One region of the Siphonobacter sp. SORGH_AS_0500 genome, then DNA from elsewhere that is predicted to be linked to it. Evidence: riboswitches for the same ligand, from Rfam matches in the RefSeq annotation. Region 1 holds a riboswitch; each other region holds the start of a gene.
What was found. Region 1 has a riboswitch for cobalamin ahead of QE357_RS15860 (TonB-dependent receptor domain-containing protein). Riboswitches for the same ligand answer to the same signal wherever they lie in the genome.

Region 1 (4,998 bases):
GGTATTGCTAAGGGCTCATTAACGGAAGTAAAATCACAGCTATACAGAGCTCTGGATCGTAAATATCTTTCATTACAAGCTTTTGAAAAGACTTATGAAGAAGCCGATGAGCTGGGAAAAATGATTGCTGGATTTATTTCCTACCTATCCAGAACACAGATTAAAGGAAGTAAGTATAAGCAAGTTTCTGAGAAAAGCGAAGTAAAGGAGCCTGAGATAAATTACGAAAATTGGTTCGAATCAACTGTAAACAGAAAACAGTTAACTGAAAACTGAACAAAATGAAACGTCGCGATACACTTAAGTCGATTGCCTTGGGGTCGTTGGGCATGGCTACGGTTCCTTCTACGGATCTGATAGCGGCTCCGCCCGAAAAACCGCTGGTGGTGCCCGGCGGACGGCAGAAATCGGAAGCCATCCGGGATGCCAAACTCATGGCTGATAAGTTCTTTACACCTCAGGAAATGAAAACCCTCACCGTTTTGTGCGACATTATTCTTCCGGCGGACGAGAAGTCGGGCAGTGCCTCGCAAGCGGGTGTACCGGCTTTCATTGAATTTATGGTGAAAGATCAACCCGTACACCAGATTCCTCTTCGTGGAGGGCTGGCCTGGTTAGATAATGAAAGCCGAAAACGCTTCAGCAAGAAATTTGTGGAGCTTACAAAAGCTCAGCAGATAGAAATCGTGGATGACATTGCCTATCCTGAACAAGCGAAACCTCAGTTCTCCCAAGGCGTTGCGTTCTTTAACAAAATGCGGGACATGACCTTAACCGGTTTTTATACCACCCGCATAGGCTTCAACGATTTGGGTTACGTAGGAAATACTCCCAACAACTGGGAAGGAGTGCCCGAAGAGGTACTGAAGCAATACGGCCTGAGTTATGAGTAATGGGGTTTGAGAAGGTTAGAATTAGGTGTGAGAAGTTTGATTTAGTTTGAGAAAGTAAGATAAATGAGAGGTTTTCATCAAACTCCTCACACCTAATTCTAACTTCTTCTAACTAAATTAAATCTCTCAAACTACTGCTAACCTTCTCAAACGTAGTAGAACGAAAGGTATACTTAATGCTGATTCGGTAAAAGACCGGGTCAGCATTAAGTATTTTTTATACTTTTGCCCACGTTTTAGGTTTCAGCAGAAACTCTGTTGAATGAAAAGGGAACACCGGTGTAAATCCGGGGCTATCCCCGTAGCTGTAAGTTTTAATGAGTTTAGAGTGGTAAGTTTTGAGTTTAGGGTTAAGATTGTAAAGTTGACAGCCTTCATAACTCAAAACACTAAACTCCAAACTCAAACACAACTTCCAAAAGCCACTGTACACACGTATGGGAAGGTGGGGGTTGAGATGAAACGAGCCAGAAGACCTGCCTGAAATGGTATACTTTTCGAGCTTTCGGGTGAAAAGCCGTGAATGAATTTCAACGCACTGGATGGTAACACCCAGCCGGATTTCTATTCACTTTTCTACGAAAGACTCCTTACTTAATCATTAGTGGAGTCATGAACACATTTACCAGAATTACCTTTCTTCTCCTGATTACAACTTTGCAGGTCTGGGCTCAAAAACCGGATACCCAACTGGAAGAAGTAACCATCACCGCCAATCGTACCGGACAAAAATTATCCCAAACGGGTAAAGTAGTTACCGTTCTTACCGATTCAACTTTACAAAAATACGCTACTCAATCGCTTGGCGAGTTATTAACCCGTCAGGCCGGGGTTATGATCGTTGGGGCTCAGGGGCCGCTGGGAACCAATCAGACCGTCTCATTACGCGGAGCCGGTGGAGGAAACACCCTGATTTTACTCGATGGCTTACCCATCTATGATCCCTCTCAGATTAATAACACGTTTGATCTCAATCTGCTTTCGGTTGGGGAATGCGAACGAATTGAGATCATTCGGGGAGCTCAGTCTACCCTGTACGGTTCGGATGCGGTAGCTGGGGTAATTAACATTTTTACTAAAAAAGAAGGGTATCGACCCATCGGAGGCCATGCCACCGTTCAGGCCGGAAGTTATGGTACTTTCCGGGGAACCGTCGGTGTGAATGGAGCTTCAAAAGTAGGTTACTTCAATGCTCAATATACCCGATTGCGTTCCGATGGATTTTCGGCGGCATATGATGCGAAAGGAAATCAGAACTTTGATAACGATGGTTTCTGGCAGGATAACGTTCTCTTAAACGGCGGTATTAATCTTTCTCCCAATCTAATCTGGAAGGTACGGGGCCTGTATTCGGGGTATAAAAATGAAATTGACGCCGGAGCCCTAACCGATGATCCCAGCTATAATTACCGTAACACCTTCAAACTGGCCGGAACAGGGATAGATTATAGTTATGCTTCTGGAAAACTGACGGCAAATTATGCGTTCTCGGCTTTCCAACGTAATTCTGTTCAGGACAAGTCCACGTTTGAGGGAAATAGTCATTTTGCAGAAATCTATAATAGCTGGCGGACTACTAGCTGGTTAACTCTCGTTACCGGGGTTGATCTGCGGACTCAGAATACAGCTCAAACCAATCCTTATGCTCCACCTTTAGAGAAAAATCTAGCGAAAACAACTTTATTCAGTGCGTATGCCACGGCTTTGATTCGAACCGATTCCAGCTTTGCTCTGGAACTGGGCGGACGCTATAACCATCATTCCCTATACGGTAGTAACGCAACTTATTCCATCAATCCTTCTTATCTTTTAAGCAATCAGGTAAAATTCTTTGCTAACCTTTCCAGTGGATTCCGGGCCCCAAGCTTGTATCAGTTGTATTCGCCGTATGGTAACAAAGATTTGAAGCCCGAAATGAGTCGTTCGCTGGAGGCTGGTGTTCAGTTATTTGCTACGGATAAACGATCATTTATACGAGCTCTTTATTTCGATCGGGCTATTAAAGACGTGATTGCTTTTCAGTCATTAAGCGTTGAACCTTACGGTAAGTACGTGAATTATAGTCGTCAGAATGATCATGGGCTGGAATTTGAAGTATCGAGTCGCTTTAAAAATTTAGTGGTTTCGGGTAATTTAACGTATGTAACGGGTCGGGTGACTCAAACGGTTAATGGTCGAGACTCCAGCTCATTTAATCTCTTCCGAATTCCGAAGTGCATGGGAAATACAACCATTGGTTATCAGTTCACGAAACACTTTTTTAGTTCTTTGTCAATGCGGAGTGTGGGTAATCGTCAAGATAAAGTATATGGTCTAGGCATTGTGAATCTTAATGCATACACGACGCTTGACGCTTATGCCGAATATCAGTTCAATGCTTTCGTCAAACTATACGGTGACGTTCGTAACCTTACGGATAAGCAGTATTTTGAGGTTTACGGGTATAACACCCGTCGGCGTAATTTCAACATAGGCTTAAAGTTTGATTTTTAGCAGATTAGATAATCGATCCTATGTCCTTCGAAGAAAGAGTACAATATAAAATTGACCATAAAACCAAGCCTTTAGGAGCTTTAGGCCAGTTGGAAACTCTGGCATTCCGCATGGCCTGTATACAGCAAACCGAAACGCCAGAGTTACGAAAAGCCGCCCTGGTAGTCTTCGCGGCAGATCACGGCATTGCTCAGGAAGGGGTAAGTGCGTATCCCGCAGAAGTAACTTATCAGATGGTGCTCAATTTTCTGGCGGGTGGAGCCGCTATTAACGTATTCTGCCGCCAGAATGAGCTGGAGTTATACGTGGTTGATGCGGGTGTGAATGCCGAATTCTCAGAAGAAACACAATTGATTCACGCCAAAGCTGGTTACGGTACAAATAGTTACTTGAAAGGGCCAGCGATGAGTTCAGAACAGCTTCGGTTTTGTCTGGAGAAAGGAGCCATGATTGTGAATGAACTGCACGATAAAGGCTCCAATGTGATTGGTTTTGGGGAAATGGGAATCGGTAATACGTCTTCATCGAGTGTATTGATGAGCATGGCTACTGGCCTTCCCATTGAAAGTTGCGTAGGGAAAGGGACTGGCGTTAATCCCGAACAATTACAACGAAAAGTAACGGTTCTGAAGGAAGCCATCCGGGTAAATGGGAGTTGCAGTGACCCTTACCAAATGCTTCAAACGTACGGTGGGTTTGAAATTGCTCAAATGGTGGGAGCCATTCGGGCGGCCCGTTCGAGAAAAATGATAATCTTAGTCGACGGATTTATTTCTACCGTTGCTCTGCTGATTGCCAGCCAGATGCAGCCTGATGTACTGGAAAATGCGATTTATTGTCATCAGTCGGCTGAACAGGGACATCGCCTTCTGCTTGATTTTTTGCGAGCGAAGCCGCTTCTTCGTATGAACTTACGGTTGGGAGAAGGCACGGGCTGTGCGTTGGCATATCCTTTATTGAAAAGTGCAGTAGCTTTCCTGAATCAGATGTCCACCTTTAACGAAGCAGGCATTTCTTCGCACAAGAATGATACATGAGTTACGAATCCTATTAACGGCGGTACTTTTTTATACCCGGATTCCATGCCCCGCCTGGGTGGGGCATGGACCCGAACAAATGCGGCAGTCTCGTAAATATTTTCCAATGATTGGGGGAATCGTTGGAGCCATTATGCTCGCCGTTTATTTCAGTAGTACGCTTATCTTTCCCAAAAACATCAGCCTTCTCTTAAGCATGGGTGCGGGTGTACTAACGACCGGAGCTTTCCATGAAGATGGCTTTGCTGACGTGTGCGATGGCTTTGGCGGCGGCTGGAGTAAAGAGCAGATTCTCCAAATCATGAAAGACAGCCGGGTGGGGACATTCGGTGTCGTGGGTATTGGGCTGTTATTGAGTCTCAAATACCTGATCCTGGTAGAAATTGCTACCCTTTCCGAGCCTCTCATCTGGAGTACCATCTTTTGTGGGCAAATTAGTAGCCGATTAATAGCCTCTATAGCCGCTGAAACGCACGAATACGTTCGTGATGAAGCCAGTAGTAAATCAGGGGCCGCAACATCGAGTCGTATAGGCTGGAAGGGCTTGATCCCAGGCGTTTTATTTACGGGCCTAA
Region 2 (4,998 bases), on a different contig from region 1:
TTTTCTCAAGCGTATACGCAGCCACCAGATCAACCACCATGAATGGCGTATACTCAATTTCCGGATTCAAGGCATCTGTATAATCAATATCGCGGCGGGTACCGACGTAACGGCCCGTTAATCGCAGACGCAGGTTTTTACGGTTATCAAATTCTAGTCCGTAATTGACATTGGTTTTCGCCACATTGGCAATCATCCGTTCCGTCCGGGATTCATCCGTTCCGACAATTACCTCCTGAGCTTTGAACATCGTTGTCAGGTTACCAAAAAGACGAAGGGCGTGTTTCTGATTATAACCAAAGTCATAACCCGCCTCCGCTTCCAGACCGTTTATATCCGAATCGGCGGCATTAATAAACGTAGTTCTCGAAACAATCACATCCCCATTGCCAAACGGCTCATTTACCGTCCGTACGACGCGGGCAATGCGGTTTTTCACCTGGGTAGAGAAATACGTTGCATTAGCGTAGAAACCCTGATGCTGGTAGTCCACCCCCACATCCCAGCTCCAGCTACTTTCATTCGCTAAGTCAGGGTTTCCGCTGGTTACGGCAATTTTCCCGGCGGTGGTTCGGGCTTCGGAATACCCCGCTACATTGTAAGCATCGGGGGTTACAAAGGCACGCCCTACAGTCGCTTTGATTCTTAAATGCTGAGGCAACTGATAGGTCACCCCCAGGTTAGGACTCAGGAAGGGATTGGTTTTCTTCCCCGCCCGGTACGACGTTAATAAAGGGGTTTGCTTGACATCAAAAGTAATCTGATCCCAACGCAGGCCGGGTTGGATCGTTAGTTTATCAACGTTCAGCGTTGCCTGGGCGTAAAAAGCCGAAGAAATCAGAGCATAATCGGGCTGCGTGGGAGCACGCTCGGTTGTGGCATCACTCCAGCGGCGACCCTGCGTCGAGGCATTGGTATAATCATAACCCAGCACCAGCGAATGCTGTCCTAACTTCCACACATCTTTCACCTGTAAACCCGACCAGGCATTTGCCGTGCGATTCGAGCGGTAAGGGATGACGGGTTTACCGGAAGCATTCAGGGTATAGTTATTATTCGCCTCATCGGCAGTAAACACCTTCAGACTAGGCTGGTGAGCACCGATTTGTCCGGTTAAGGAAGCTTCCAGCGAAGCCCGCTCGACATCCTTACTACTGGCTTCCGTAATTCCGTAAGCAATGTCACCGGGGGATTGAACATTGCGAGCCTGGAATCTTTCGCCGCGAACGTCTACCCGCCAGTTTTCCGCAATCTGGTATCCTAATCGCAACGCTCCTGAGTAATACTGTAATTGGGTGTAAGGCCGCGTCTGACCATCGTCACGACGATCATCTACTTCTTCACTCGTACCCTTGGCGTAATACTTCACGGCGTTTTTAAAACCGAACGCATTTCGTAGCCAGTTGTCTTTCCCGATTTTGTAATCTTTTCCCCGTTCAAAATAAGCGAAGGATAAATCGTAATCGAGTTTGCTGGTCAGGTTACCCCCCGAAGAAAAGCCAGCCTGAAGCGTTTGAAAACTACCATATTCGGCAAAAGCGTTTCCGGTAGGCGTTCCTTTCGAACGACGGGTAATCACGTTAATCACCCCTCCCATGGCCTGTGAACCGTACAAAGCCGAAGCAGGACCTTTCAGAACTTCAATGTGGTCGATGGCCGATAACTGAATCGTGGAAAGATTCGTCGCTCCCGCCGGACGACCGTCAATGAGTAATAACGTCCGCTGATTCAAACCCGAAAACTGCGGACGGAACCCACGGATTCCCACCCCCGAGGAAAGATTCGGATACTGAATTACCTGTACGCCCGCCGTTTTTTTAACTAGGTCAGTCAGATCGTTTGCAGGGGTTAAGTCCAGATCCGCCCGATTAATCAGTTTTAACGTTTGGGGAATGCGATCCAGTCGGGTTTCGGAACGGGTAGCCGTTACCACCACCGGATTAAGATTGCGGCTGGAATCAGCCGGAGTTTGAGCTAAAGCCTGGTGAGCCAGCAGAGCCAGTCCCAGCGAATAAGGCGTAAAACGCATGTAAAAATATATAAAATGAAAAAGGGGAAAAAAGTGCTAAGGATTACTGAAAAGATTCGTAAAGGGTTACGAATCCAATGAGGATGGAGAAAATACCTACGGCATAATTGATGATTACCAGGGCTTTTTCGGCCCGCTGCACGACCTGCTTCAGCGAAAAAGCCAGAATGCAACCGTACAAAGTCATCGCTACGATAATGCCGAGGCTTTGCAGAATAATAATCCAAACGGCGGTGCTGGCATCTTTGGCCGCCAGGGTCAAGGCTACGGTACAGGCTCCTCCCGTTCCGGCCAATCCGTGGATCATGCCTACTCCGAAGGAACGGCTGATTTTGGCCTCTTCCGGCGTTTGAATGGGTGCCGGAACAAAATTTCGCCGGATGGCTACTACCCCCAGCCAGATCATTAAAGGGCCCACCAGAAACTCCACGTAGGAAGCCACCTCTTCCGAGATCTGGGATTTCAGCAGCAGAATCAGGCAGGCAAAGAGAATCAGCGTAAAGGAATGCCCTAAAGCCCAGTGCGAAGACCGCCAGATGACTCGCCAAAGCTGGCCTTTTTTTCTTTCACTGGCCAACACGGAAACGGCAGCCATATGATCGGGTTCAAAGGAATGTTGTATGCCCAACACCAGCGAATCGAGTAATAAAGGATTGATCATTTGTTTCCCTTTTGAGTGTATACACGGGAAACAGGACAGAGGTGGAAACACCTCCTAAGCATGTGAAGCCTCCTGCCTTTCTTCCCGAAAGCATGAATGGTATGTTTAACAGGCAGGTCTTCTGGCTCTTTCCACTCCAAACGCCTTCCCCCAGCACGCTGGAGTGGCATTAATGTTTAGAGTTTACTTAGTTGTCCGTTTTTAGTTTGCCGTTTTCAGTTAGTAGTAAACTAATTGAAAACCGTAAACGGCAAACTGTAAACTAAGTAGAAATTACAGCAGCGGGTACTGCTCCGGGATTGCACCGGATTCCCTTTTAAGCTTCTTCTGACGGGCAGAAAAGGCACCAATTGAGCCGCGAAAGTACGATTATTTTTAACGTTCAGACCTCACCTGGAAAATTTATTATTGAACGTAAGTCCATAAACGGCTGAATTATACCCTACTTTTGTTCCTTCATTCAAGTTCTTTACTTCATTTTTCCACGGAAAAAGGTTCTGCTTAACTGCAGATTAATAGGGAATCGTGTGCAAATCACGAACTGTCGTGCAACTGTAAGTTCCGCTCCGTTTTCTGTTTTCAATTTTCTGTTTTCAGTGGTCATTAACTGAAAACGGCAAACTAAAAACGGACAACTGAGTAAACTCCTTGACAATAAAGCCACTGTGTCGTTAGGATATGGGAAGGCGTTTGGGAGGGGACGAGTCAGGAGACCTGCCTTTATTCTTAGCTGATCATGCTTTCACGGGTTAGAGCGTCGTCAAAGGGGAGTTTATGGATGGTAGGCACAGCCGTGCATGCACCGTCGCGTCTATACGTAAACTCTACTGACTTCTTCTGTTTCCCTGGTTCCTGATTGACTGGAAGGTAAGCCGAGAGCTTTTAACCTTTTTTGTTAAAAGTTATGCTCCCCACTTCTACTTCACGATTGAGTAGTAAAATCATTTTATCTACCCTGGCATTTATCCTTAGCGTCTGGCTAAAGAGTTACGCTCAACAAAAAAACGGTTCACTCGAAGGCCGCGTTGAAACCGAGAATCAAGAACCCTTACCCGGCATTTCCATTCGCCTGGAGGCCACTACTTTTGGCGTTACCACGGATGCCGAGGGTAGTTTTCAGCTACTAAACATTCCTACCGGTACTTATACGTTAACCGTCAGCGGGGTAGGTTATGAAGCACATCAAACTCAGGTAACGGTGAAAGCCGGCGAACGTCTGCCACTACGTTATCAGCTCAATCAAAAAACGCACGAGCTCTCGTTAGTAACCATTACCAGTCAGCGAAACCGTTCGTTTTCAGCCCTTAACAAAATCGACGTTCCCATTCGTGATTTGCCTTTGTCAGTCAGCTCAGTTACGGTCAAAACCATCGAACAACGCGGCATTGACGATCTGGGCGATGCCATGAAAAATACCACGGGTGTGCGTTCCAATAATACCTACGGTGGTTTTCAACACTTTACCATTCGGGGTTTCAGCAACTTTGTGTTATTGGTGGATGGTGTTCGCGATGAGCGGCATAACATCTCCACCAGTGCACCCAACACCAACCTCGCCAATGTGGAACGGATCGAAGTTTTAAAAGGCCCTGCTTCGGTGCTTTTTGGGCACTCGGCTTTAGGGGGTATCATTAACATCGTTCGTAAACAACCCACGGCTGATTTCAGAGCCAATTTTTCGACCAGCTACGGGAGCTTTAATACCCGCCGCATGCGGGCCGGAGCAGGTGGTTCCATCAACACCCAACTTCGTTACCGCATGGATTTTGGCGTGTCTAATACCGACGGATTTCGGCAGGCGGGTGTGGCTACCAATAATGCGTACGTAGCTTTGGAATACACGCCCACCAGCAAAGATTACTTTTATCTTGCCGTGGGAGCCAACAAGGATGTTTACCGAACCGATTCAGGCATTCCAGTACTGGCAGGTGGGGCTCTGGTACCCGGCATGGATATCACGACTCGCTATAATGATCCTGCTGATTTTCTAAAACACACACGGACGGATTTCCAGCTTCGTTACGTGCGGGAGTTAACGCCTCACCTGAAACTCTCGAATCAACTTTCGTATTCGGATGATAACATTGACTATTTCTCAACGGAAGAGTTAAGCCTCAATTCCCGACTCGATTCCATTACCCGCTCGTTCCCCTATTACTTCAATCACCTGACCAAACCCCTCCAAAACCAGTTGGAGTTAACCTATGACTGGAATACAGGCAAAATTTCGCAGAAAGTATTGTTGGGCTATTCGCTGAACTATCTGGACCGAAAAACGTACAACGGTACAATTGATGGGCCCGGCAAG
Region 3 (4,998 bases), on a different contig from region 1:
GGACGGCAAGGCAACTCGAACGCCAGATCAACAGTCAGTTATTTGAGCGACTTTTGTTGAGCAATGACGTACAGGCCGTTTTGGCCGTAGCCCGAAATGAAAAACAACCCACCGATGCCAAAGAGATCATTAAAGACCCAATGGTGCTGGAGTTTTTAGGGCTTAAAAGAGAAGCATCGTATTACGAAAAAGACCTGGAAACGGCTATCATTACCCACTTGCAGGATTTTATTTTAGAACTGGGTAATGGCTTTGCTTTTGTAGCCCGGCAAAAAAGAATCCATATCGACGGGGATGAGTATTTTGTGGATTTGGTATTTTACAACCGCTTGTTGCAATGTTTCATAGTGATTGAAATAAAGACTCAAAAACTCACGCACCAGGATTTAGGGCAATTGCAGATGTACGTAAATTATTATGACCGCTACGAAAAACAGGAATTTGAAAACCCCACCATCGGCATTTTGCTTTGCACCGATAAAAATGATGCAATGGTCAAAATATCTTTGCCTGAAAGTAACAAAACCATCATTACCAGTAAATACCAACTCTATTTACCTACCGAGCAGCAACTGCTGGAAGAAGTGAAGAAAGAAATCGAAAAATTGGATAACATTTGATTAGCAATACGAGCTTACCCCAGACCAGCACCAACGAAGAACCCTTTGAATAGAACAATTAACTATTGCTTTCGGGAAGCAAATTCAGCCTGATTGCGAGGGTGAAATAGCTCTGTCTGGCTCTGGAGAAAAAAATATTACATGTTCATGGCTTTGTTCCCTAAATGTGGGTTATAGCTCTGAAATAACGGGTACACAAGATTTTATCGACATGTACTATCCTTTAGTTTTAGAAAAATGAGGCATCGAATTGTGATTTCTGGAGGACCGGGGGCGGGGAAAACTACCTTAATTGACGCTTTGCAGAAACAGGGGTATGCCACTTCCGCAGAAGTTTCCCGTCGGTTAATTCGCCAGCAAGTGGAGCTTCAATCTGACTTAGTTCCCTGGAAAAATCTGGAAGGCTTTGCCCGGCTGGCTCTGGAGGCCATGATTAGGGATTTCGAAAACAGTCCTTCCGAGCTAACCTTTTTTGATCGCGGCATTCCTGATATCATTGCTTACCTGAAAGTTGGCGGCTTACCGGTCTCCAAAGATTTCCTGACAGCTGCTCGGCGTTATCGGTACCATAACCAGATAGTTATGACGCCGCCCTGGCTGGAAATTTACGTAAACGACGACGAACGCTGGCAAAGTTTTCAGGAAGCACAGGAGCTTTATCAGGCCATCGCCAGCGTTTACAAAACCTGCGGGTATGAGTTACTGGAATTATCCAAAGGTCCAGTAAATGAGCGAGTTACTTTCGTCACCTCTGCTCTGACAGGACTTCTTTCCGTTGAAGCCTTTCCCGCCCGTTAATTCTTCGTAGATTTGCCCCTTCATTCATACATGAAGGTATGCCTCCTGTATAAAGGAAGGTATTTAAAAGGGAATTCGGTGTAAACCCGAAACAGTCTCCGCTGCTGTAAATTCCAGTTGAGTTGAATGAGTTTTGAGTATAGAGTTTTGTGTTGATTCTGCCAAATGCCAGACTAACTCAAAACCCAAAACTCAAAACCCTACACACAAAACTTCCAAACACACATCCACTGAGCCTAGCTTGGGAAGGAGTTTGGGAGGGAATGAGTCAGAAGACCTGCCTTGATGGTTAACCCCCGACAGCTTTCGGATGAAAAGCTGGTACGAACCATGATGCATTATTCTATTTTTTCCAGCCGGAAAACAATGACCCGGTGGGCTTTCGGTTTGCTCATTAGCCTGGGCTGCATGGCAGGCTTTACGCAATGCAGTACTACTTCTTCCGTCTCTGAACAAGGCGACATTTCAGTTAAACAGGATTACTTTCCCGAAAAAGTAAAACTTAGCCACGCCAGAGGCTTCCGCATTCAATACCGACCCAACTATAAGGTAGTCGATATTCTCAGTCCCTTTGAAAAATCCACGGATACCGCTCGTTACATCCTCTTGCAACGCGGTACGCCCCGGCCCAAAGGGTATGCAGATCGGCAGATTATTGAAATTCCCCTCCGAACCATGGTCGGGATGTCTTCACTCCACATTGGTTTGCTGAGTTTTCTCTCGGCAGAAGACGTATTAATTGGACTGGGCGATTTGAAATACGTATCATCACCCAAAGTCATTGAACGGATTAATGAAAAGAAAATTACGCAGGTCGGTAAAGATCAGACGCTTAACGAAGAGGTTCTGGTAGCATTAAAACCCGATCTGGTGATGACCGTAGGGCAACCTAATGCCCGCATGGATCGGTACCAGACCCTGAACGCAGCAGGCGTGCCGGTGTTAATCAACTCCGAATGGGTAGAAAATACGCCGCTGGGACGGGCAGAATGGGTAAAACTGATGGCGGCTTTGCTGAATAAAGAAGCATTGGTTAATCAGAAATTCGCTGAGGTTGAAAAGGAATACAAACGCCTGGCGGGCCTGACTAAAAACCTAAAAAACAAGCCCAGCATTATCACGGGTACGAGTTATAAAGATGCCTGGTATGTTCCGAACGGAGATAGCTATATGGCTCAGTTTTTTCGGGACGCGGGCACTACCTATCACTGGGACAAAGTCAAGGCAACGGGAAGCTTACCTCTCAATTTTGAAGCCGTTTATCCCATTGGTTTGAAAGCGGATTACTGGTTGAATGTCGGCATTAGCGGTCGCGATACGAAGAAAGACATTCTTGATAAAGATAGCCGTTACGGAGATTTTAAGGCTTTCAAAACGGGTCAACTCTATAACTATAGCAAACGGACCAATGCTCGTGGATCGAATGATTACTGGGAGTCGGGAGCGGTTAATCCGCATCTGATTTTATCCGACCTGATTAAGATTCTGCACCCGGAGCTTTTACCCGATTACGAGCTGTATTACTACAAAAAACTGCAATGACCCGACCGCTGTTATTCAGCCTGCTGATTCTGCTGAGCGTGGTGTGTTTCTTAGTAAACCTTACGCTTGGTTCGGTATCGATTCCAGCCAGGGAAGTGGCCCGTATTCTCTTTACCCAACAATCTGAACAAACGGCCTGGCTTTTCATTATTGAAAAAATTCGTTTGCCTAAAGCCCTTACCGCCGTATTGGTGGGCTGGGGACTGTCAGTAAGTGGGTTACAAATGCAAACCTTATTCCGAAACCCACTCGCGGGACCTTCGGAACTGGGCATTACCGCCGGGGCTGGGCTGGGGGTGGCAGCTATTATGTTAGGTAGCGGAAGTGTAACGAGTTTATATGCCATTCGTCAGTTAGGGATTTCAGGCAGTTGGCTGATTGTATTCATGGCCTCGCTGGGTTCGGCGATGGTGTTATTGCTAGTCTTGTCAATTGCTGGACGGATACGTGATCATGTCGTCTTGCTCATTGTTGGTGTGATGGTGGGAACCATCACGATTTCCATCATTAGCATCTGGCAGTATTTCAGTCAACCCGAACAATTGCAGGAATACCTGCTCTGGACGTTTGGCTCGCTGGGCGGTGTGGTAGATTATCATCTGCTTGTGCTTTCTACCGTGGTGATTTTCGGATTAATACTCGCCTTTGCTTCGTCCAAGGCTTTAAATAGTTTATTACTCGGCGAAGCGTATGCCCGTAGTATGGGCTTAACCGTAGGCCGGGCCCGCACCATCATTCTGGCCAGTACCAGCATTCTGACGGGAAGTATCACAGCCTTTTGCGGACCCATCGGCTTTATTGGGATTGCCGTACCACACTTAACTCGCTCGTTGCTGGGCACTTCTAATCACCGCATTCTCATCCCGGCCAGTGGATTAATCGGTAGTATCTTAATGCTGGTTTGCGATAGCATTGCTCAGTTACCCGGCACCCAGTCGGTTTTACCGATCAATGTTGTTACTTCTTTGCTTGGGGCTCCGGTCGTGATTTGGATGATTGTTAGTCGTCATAACCTCAGAGCTTCTTTCTCATGAGTGCAGACCTGTTATTACATACCCGTCACTTAAGCATCGGTTATGGCAATCATCGGGTGGCGGGACCCTTATCCGTTCAGCTCAAGGCAGGGCAACTCGTGTGTTTACTCGGGCCCAATGGAGCCGGGAAATCCACGCTCATGCGAACCCTTTCGGGCTTACAAAATGCCTTAGAGGGGGACGTATATCTAGGAGATAAACGACTTCCTCATATTCCGCCGACTGAACTGGCTAAAAAATTAAGTCTGGTCTTAACCGAACGGGTCGAAGCGGGTCATTTAACCGTTGGTGAACTGGTCGCTCTGGGTCGGACGCCTTATACCAACTGGCTCGGAAGCTTAACTTCAGTAGACCAGGAACGAGTTCAATGGGCTCTGGCACTAACGGGCACTCAGTCGTTCATAAACAGACGCTTACCTCAGTTAAGCGATGGCGAGCGTCAAAAAGTAATGCTGGCTCGTGCTCTGGCTCAGGACACGGATTTGATTTTACTGGATGAACCCACGGCTCATCTCGATTTACCCAGCCGCGTGGAACTGATGCGGTTGTTACACGAACTGGCCCGACAAACCCGGAAAGCTATTTTGCTCTCTACGCACGAACTGGACCTGGCCCTTCAGGCAGCGGATGAATTATGGCTTTTGGGAGCTAAAGGAGAATTTGAGCACGGCGTTCCCGAAGATTTAGTCCTCAACGGGTCCTTCGAGCGAACGTTCGCTGCTTCTGGTTTTGCGTTTGACCGTACCACCGGAACGTTTCAAATGTATCCGGCTCCAACGGGACCAGCCTTGGAGTTACAGGGTAATTCCGCCGCTTACTTCTGGACGCGAAGGGCCTTATCACGCGAAGGGTATCAAATTCAGGCATCGGCCAGACATTCCGTTCAAGTTACCGACGAAGGATGGTTTATTGATGAACAAACCTTCGTTACTTCTATTCACGATTTATTACAGGAACTTTCCAATCGGTATTCATACCGCACTGACAATGAAGATTTACACAAA

Region 2: it holds a riboswitch for cobalamin, as region 1 does, so the genes downstream of both, QE357_RS24615 (cytochrome c biogenesis protein CcdA) here and QE357_RS15860 (TonB-dependent receptor domain-containing protein) in region 1, are expected to answer to the same signal.
Region 3: it holds a riboswitch for cobalamin, as region 1 does, so the genes downstream of both, QE357_RS24205 (ABC transporter substrate-binding protein) here and QE357_RS15860 (TonB-dependent receptor domain-containing protein) in region 1, are expected to answer to the same signal.

What each region holds. Positions count from the first base shown of each region.
Region 1 covers NZ_JAVIYT010000001.1:3,701,188-3,706,185, reverse strand. Annotated here, with positions in the region: gene QE357_RS15870 (four helix bundle protein) at 1-276, shown strand, start outside; gene QE357_RS15865 (gluconate 2-dehydrogenase subunit 3 family protein) at 282-893, shown strand; cobalamin riboswitch at 1,115-1,392, shown strand; gene QE357_RS15860 (TonB-dependent receptor domain-containing protein) at 1,506-3,386, shown strand; gene cobT (nicotinate-nucleotide--dimethylbenzimidazole phosphoribosyltransferase) at 3,407-4,423, shown strand; gene QE357_RS15850 (adenosylcobinamide-GDP ribazoletransferase) at 4,413-4,998, shown strand, end outside.
Region 2 covers NZ_JAVIYT010000008.1:345,434-350,431, reverse strand. Annotated here, with positions in the region: gene QE357_RS24620 (TonB-dependent receptor) at 1-2,029, opposite strand, end outside; gene QE357_RS24615 (cytochrome c biogenesis protein CcdA) at 2,073-2,690, opposite strand; cobalamin riboswitch at 2,784-3,056, opposite strand; cobalamin riboswitch at 3,166-3,427, shown strand; gene QE357_RS24610 (TonB-dependent receptor) at 3,595-4,998, shown strand, end outside.
Region 3 covers NZ_JAVIYT010000008.1:225,196-230,193, reverse strand. Annotated here, with positions in the region: gene QE357_RS24215 (PDDEXK nuclease domain-containing protein) at 1-620, shown strand, start outside; gene QE357_RS24210 (AAA family ATPase) at 858-1,418, shown strand; cobalamin riboswitch at 1,436-1,718, shown strand; gene QE357_RS24205 (ABC transporter substrate-binding protein) at 1,704-2,960, shown strand; gene QE357_RS24200 (iron ABC transporter permease) at 2,957-3,994, shown strand; gene QE357_RS24195 (ABC transporter ATP-binding protein) at 3,991-4,998, shown strand, end outside; gene QE357_RS24190 (cob(I)yrinic acid a,c-diamide adenosyltransferase) at 4,982-4,998, shown strand, end outside.